DNA from 2 places in the Streptomyces sp. AM 4-1-1 genome. Region 1 is predicted to be linked to the other one. Evidence: riboswitches for the same ligand, from Rfam matches in the RefSeq annotation. Region 1 holds a riboswitch; the other holds the start of a gene.
The links. Region 1 has a riboswitch for glycine ahead of gcvP (aminomethyl-transferring glycine dehydrogenase). Riboswitches for the same ligand answer to the same signal wherever they lie in the genome.
Positions count from the first base shown of each region.

Region 2: it holds a riboswitch for glycine, as region 1 does, so the genes downstream of both, gcvT (glycine cleavage system aminomethyltransferase GcvT) here and gcvP (aminomethyl-transferring glycine dehydrogenase) in region 1, are expected to answer to the same signal.

Region 1 is NZ_CP119145.1:688,269-691,432, reverse strand. Features, by position in the region: gene PZB75_RS02725 (DNA polymerase IV) at 1-529, shown strand, start outside; gene PZB75_RS02720 (PRC-barrel domain-containing protein) at 442-822, opposite strand; glycine riboswitch at 938-1,034, shown strand; gene gcvP (aminomethyl-transferring glycine dehydrogenase) at 1,230-3,164, shown strand, end outside.
Region 2 is NZ_CP119145.1:5,461,398-5,464,561, forward strand. Features, by position in the region: gene glyA (serine hydroxymethyltransferase) at 1-284, opposite strand, end outside; gene gcvH (glycine cleavage system protein GcvH) at 305-682, opposite strand; gene gcvT (glycine cleavage system aminomethyltransferase GcvT) at 842-1,957, opposite strand; glycine riboswitch at 2,098-2,198, opposite strand; gene PZB75_RS23250 (AAA family ATPase) at 2,356-3,117, shown strand.

The DNA of each region.
Region 1 (3,164 bases):
GGGGGGTGTGCGGCTCCTGGGGGTCGGCGTCACCGGGCTCGCCGACTTCACACAGGAGGACCTGTTCGCCCAGGCCGCCGACGACGCCCAGGCCGCCGTCCTCGCGCGGGCGCCCGGTGCGGGGGAGACGGACCGGCCGGAGGAGGCGGAGCGACCGGACGGGGCGGAGGGTTCAGGGGCCGACGGGGACGTATCCGCTGAGCGTCCGGGCGAAGCGGCGACGGCGCCCCCCGAACAGCTCACCGCGCGACACTGGGCGGCCGGGCACGACGTCCGGCACGACGTCCACGGTCACGGCTGGGTGCAGGGCAGCGGGGTGGGCCGGGTCACCGTGCGCTTCGAGGAGCCCGGATCGGTGCCGGGCCGGGTGCGCACCTTCCGTGTCGACGACCCGGAGCTGCACCCGGCCGATCCGCTGCCCCTGGTGCCCCGACCGGTCGATCACTCCTCCTGGCCCGCCAGCCTGCCGAAGTCCCGGTCCGGGGCGGACTCGGCGGGTTCCTCCGGCGGCGGGGAGTCCAGCCCGTAATGGTGGTAGAGCTGGAGCTCCTGCTCCGGTGAGAGATGACGGCCGACGCCGAAGTCCGGCGAACTCCTGATCAGCGCGCGGTCGAAGGGGATCAGCAGGGTGTCGTCGACGAACTCGCTCGGTTCGAGGGGAACGAAGGCGTCCCGGCTGAACAGGCCGGTCCGTACGGCGGCCCACTCGGGCACACCGGTCGCGTCGTCGAGGTAGACCTCGTCCACCGTCCCGATCTTGGTGCCCTCGCGGTCGAACGCCTTGCGGCCGATCAGACTGCGCGGATCGATGTCGGTCTGCACGGTGCCTCCCAACTGGTGGCGACTCATCCTTGAGCACCAGACAAGAGCAGATCCGGTGCGTCGGCCACTCGAGCCCTCGGTCATCCGCCCCGCTGGTAGGCTGGCACACGGCTGCTGACCCCGCGCGGGAGAGTCCTCCGGAGAAGGTCCGGAGGCGCCGAAGGAGCAACTCCTCCCCGGAATCTCTCAGGCTCACGTACCGCGCGGACGAGGTCACTCTGGAAAGCAGGGCGGGCGTCGAACGGGCCATGTGCCGGGACGGGACCCTTCCTCACCGACGGTGAAAACCGGTACGCCCGACAGGGCCGCCGGTGAAGCTCTCAGGTTGAGATGACAGAGGGGGAGGCCGTCCGGGCACCCACGCCGTGGTGCCCTCGAAGGTCGTCACAGACCAGGAGGCCTCCACCATGACCCCCCGTCGCACTCCGCTCTCCCAGCTGGAGCAGGGCATCCCCTTCGAGCAGCGCCACATCGGGCCCGATGCCGAGGCCCAGGCCAAGATGCTCGCCCAGGTCGGTTACGGCTCGCTGGACGAGCTCACCGCCGCCGCCGTGCCCGACGCGATCAGGAGTGCCGAGGCGCTGCGGCTGCCGGAGGCGCGCAGCGAGGCCGAGGTGCTGGCCGAGCTCCGCACCCTCGCCGACCGCAACAAGGTGCTCGCCCCGATGATCGGGCTCGGCTACTACGGCACCTTCACCCCGCCGGTGATCCTCCGCAACGTCATGGAGAACCCCGCCTGGTACACGGCGTACACCCCGTACCAGCCGGAGATCTCGCAGGGCCGCCTGGAGGCGCTGCTCAACTTCCAGACCATGGTCGCCGAACTGACCGGGCTGCCCACCTCCGGCGCCTCGCTGCTCGACGAGGGAACCGCCGCCGCCGAGGCCATGGCGCTGTCGCGGCGCGTCGGCAAGGTCAAGAACGGCGTCTTCCTGATCGACGCGGACGCCCTGCCGCAGACCGTCGCGGTGATCCGTACCCGCGCGGAACCGACCGGGGTCGAGGTCGTCGTCGCCGACCTCGCCGACGGCATCCCCGCCGAGATCGCCGAGCGCGGCGTCTTCGGTGTGCTGCTCCAGTACCCGGGCGCCTCCGGAGCCGTACGGGACATCAGGCCCGTCGTCGAACAGGCCCACGGACTCGGCGCGGTCGTCACCGTCGCCGCCGACCTGCTGGCGCTCACGCTCCTCACCTCGCCCGGGGACCTGGGCGCGGACATAGCGGTCGGGACCACGCAGCGCTTCGGCGTGCCGATGGGCTTCGGCGGGCCGCACGCGGGCTTCATGGCCGTACGTGAGAAGTTCGCGCGCAGCCTGCCCGGCCGCCTCGTCGGGGTCTCGGTCGACGTCGACGGCAACAAGGCGTACCGGCTGGCGCTCCAGACCCGCGAGCAGCACATCCGCCGCGAGAAGGCCACCAGCAACATCTGCACCGCCCAGGTGCTCCTGGCCGTGATGGCCGGGATGTACGCGGTCTACCACGGCCCCGACGGGCTGCGGACGATCGCCCGGCGCACCCACCGCTTCGCGACCATCCTCGCGGAGGGGCTGCGGGCCACCGGGGTCGAGGTCGTCTCCGGCACCTTCTTCGACACGCTGACCGTGCGGACCGCGGGCCGGGCCGCCGCCGTCGTGGCCGACGCGGGTGAGCACGGGGTCAACCTGCGGCTCGTCGACGCCGACCACGTCTCGATGGCCTGCGACGAGACCACCACCCGCACGCAGATCGCCGCCGTCTGGGCGGCCTTCGGTGCCGAGGGGGACATCGAGGCCCTGGACGCCTCCGTGGCCGACGCGCTGCCGGAGACCCTGCTGCGTACCGACGACTACCTCGCGCACCCGGTCTTCCACCAGCACCGCTCCGAGACCGCGATGCTGCGTTACCTGCGCCGGCTCGCCGAGCGGGACTACGCGCTGGACCGCGGCATGATCCCGCTCGGCTCCTGCACGATGAAGCTGAACGCCACCGCCGAGATGGAGTCCATCACCTGGCCCGAGTTCGGCGCGCTGCACCCCTTCGCACCGGCCGAGCAGGCTCAGGGCTTCCTCTCGCTCATCCGTGAGCTGGAGGAGCGGCTGGCCGAGGTCACCGGGTACGACGCCGTGTCGTTGCAGCCCAACGCCGGTTCACAGGGCGAGTTCGCCGGCCTGCTCGCCGTACGGGCGTACCACCGGGCCCAGGGCGAGGAGGGGCGGACGGTCTGTCTCATCCCGTCCTCCGCGCACGGGACCAACGCGGCCAGTGCCGTGATGGCGGGCATGAAGGTCGTCGTCGTGAAGACCGCCGACGACGGCGAGGTCGACATCGAGGACCTGCGCGCCAAGATCGAGAAGCACCGCGAC
Region 2 (3,164 bases), 4.8 Mb from region 1:
GGCTGGACGTTGGCGTGCTCGGCGCCGAACAGGTCCTTGACGCGGTCGATGGCGATCTGCTCGATCACGTCGACGTGCTCACAGCCACCGTAGTAGCGGCGGCCCGGGTATCCCTCGGCGTACTTGTTGGTGAGGACGGAGCCCTGGGCCTCCATGACCGCGACCGGAGCGAAGTTCTCCGAGGCGATCATTTCGAGGGTGGACTGCTGTCGGTGGAGCTCGGCGTCGACGGCGGCGGCGACGTCCGGGTCCAGCTCGTGCAGGGAGGAGTTGAGAAGCGACATCAGGTGGTCCCTTGGGGTCTTTAGTTGCCGGAGAACTCGGTGTACTCGTCCGCGGAGAGCAGGTCCTTCGGCTCCTCCGCGACGCGTACCTTGAACAGCCAGCCGCCCTCGAAGGGAGCGGAATTGACCAGCGAGGGGTCGTCCACGACGTCCTGGTTCGCGGCCGTGACCTCACCGGTCACCGGCGAGTACAGGTCGCTGACGGACTTGGTCGACTCCAGCTCGCCGCAGGTCTCACCCGCGGTCACCGTGTCGCCGACCTCGGGGAGCTGGGCGTAGACGACGTCACCGAGCGCGTTGGCCGCGAACTCCGTGATGCCGATCGTGGCCACACCGTCGTCGAGGGCCGACAGCCACTCGTGCTCCTTGCTGTACCGCAGCTGCTGGGGGTTGCTCATGACCTGAATTCTCCTGTACGCGGGGAGTGCTGGTGGACGGTGGTCTTACGGTGTGAGACGCGAATGCGTCACGTCCGGCGCGGGCCGGTGTGTACGCGGGCACGCCCGTGGCGGTGCCCGGTGGTGCTGTGCCCGGTGCCCTTGGTGGGGGCGGGCAGATCACTTCCGGCGCTTGTAGAACGGCAGCGCCACGACCTCGTAGGGCTCATGGGTGCCCCGGACGTCCACCCCGACGCCCGGGGCGCCGGGAGCGGCGTGCGCCGCGTCCACGTAGGCCATGGCGATCGGCCTGCCCAAGGTCGGCGACGGGGCGCCCGAGGTGACCTCGCCGACGGCCTGTCCGCCGGCCACGACGGCGAAGCCCGCCCTCGGCACCCGGCGGCCCTCGGCGATCAGGCCGACGAGCTTGCGGGGCGGGGTCGCCTCGGCACGCCGGGCGGCGGCCTCCAGGGCCTCGCGGCCCACGAAGTCACCCTCCTTCTCGAACTTCACGACCCGGCCGAGGCCCGCGTCGAACGGCGTGAGGACGGTGGTCAGCTCGTGCCCGTACAGCGGCATGCCCGCCTCCAGGCGCAGGGTGTCGCGGCAGGACAGTCCGCAGGGGATCAGTCCGCGCGGGGCGCCGGCCTCGGTCAGCGCCCGCCACACCCCCTCGGCGTGCTCGGGGGCGACGAAGAGCTCGAAGCCGTCCTCCCCGGTGTAACCGGTGCGGGCGATCAGGGCGGGGACCCCCGCGACCGTGCCGGGCAGGCCCGCGTAGTACTTCAGACCGTCCAGGTCGGCGTCGGTGACCGCGGCCAGGATCGCGGGGGACTCGGGGCCCTGCACGGCGAGCAGCGCGTACGCGTCGCGGTCGTCGCGCACCTCGGCGTCGAAGCCCTCGGCGCGGGCGGTCAGCGCGTCGAGCACGGTCTGCGCGTTCCCGGCGTTGGCGACCACCAGGTACTCGCTCCCGCCGAGGCGGTAGACGATCAGGTCGTCCAGGATTCCGCCGTCCTCCGCGCAGATCATGGTGTACCGGGCGCGGCCCACGCCGACGGTCCCGATGTTGCCGACCAGCGCGAAGTCGAGGGCCGCGAGGGCCTGCGGGCCCGTGACGGTGATCTCACCCATGTGCGACAGGTCGAAGAGCCCCGCCCTGGTGCGTACGGCGTTGTGCTCGTCGCGCTCGCTGGCGTACCGCAGCGGCATGTCCCAGCCCGCGAAATCGGTCATGGTCGCGCCCAGCGAACGATGCAGCGCGTCGAGGGCGGTGAGACGGGGGACAGTGCTCATAGGTGTGGCTCCCAGGCATGACGACGAGGACGATCCCTCCCCATCTGTCATCGGAACCTGAGAGGTTCGCCGAGAGGCCCCGTAGGGGGTCGGCTTGCACCTTGGGTGGAGCCGCGGAGCGACTCGCTTTTCAGATGTGCCTCATCCACGCGGTACGGGGCCTGAGAGATTCAAGGGAGGATCTTGCTCCTTCGGCGCCCGGACACCTGAGGGGTGCCCGGAACTCTCCCGCGCGGATTCGAGCGGCCTGTATGCAGTTGGCGGGGCCATCATCGCACGCATCGCGGCGGAGTGGGGCCCCGGTGCCCGACGGAACGCGGCACGGGGGCGGTTGTGGGACATTGCCTTTTCTTTACACTTCTTGAGCAGGCGTGGTGTGACCCGACAGGGGGAGTGCGATGACGTTGCGGCGGTACGCGACGGCCGCGGGGGGCGTGCACGGGGAGCTTCCCGCGCAACAGGGCGCACCGGACCGGGAGACATGCGCGCGGACGCGCCGGGAGGCGCCCGGCAGCGCGCCGGACACACCCGGCCCGCACGCCCCCGTCGTCCGGGACCTGCGGGCGGCGGGGCCGGGGGACGGGCCACGGGTCCTGTACTTCGGCGCGGGGGACGTGGTGGTGGTCTCCGGACTGCCCGGCAGCGGCAAGTCCACCCTCATCCGGCGGACCGTGGACGTGCGCGCGATCGATTCCCAGGACGTCCGGGACCGCTGGGCCCGGACGCTGCCCCGGTTATGCCCCTACACCCTCTACCGGCCCCTGGTCCGGATCGCCCACTACCGCGCGCTGCGGCGGGCCCTGCTCACCGGCGCGTCCCTCGTCGTCCATGACTGCGGTCACCAGGCATGGGTACGCCGCTGGCTGGCCCGGGGGGCCCTGCGCCGGGGCCGCACCCTCCATCTGATCCTTCTCGACGTCACTCCCGAGACCGCCAGGGACGGCCAGCGCCGGCGCGGACGCGGGGTCTCGGGCTACGCCTTCGCCCGCCACCGCGCGGCGGTCGCCCGGCTGCTGCGCGCCGCCGAGGAGGGCGTCCTGCCCCCGGGCTGCTCGTCGGCGGTCCTGCTGGACCGCGCGGCGGCCGGGGCGCTGACCGGGCTGTCGTTCGCCGGGCCGATGACGCCTCAGGGACCTCCGCCCGCGCCGGTTCCGGCCTGACCCGGACGAGAGGCCCCGGGCCCGTCCGGCGCGGGGCGCCGTCCGGT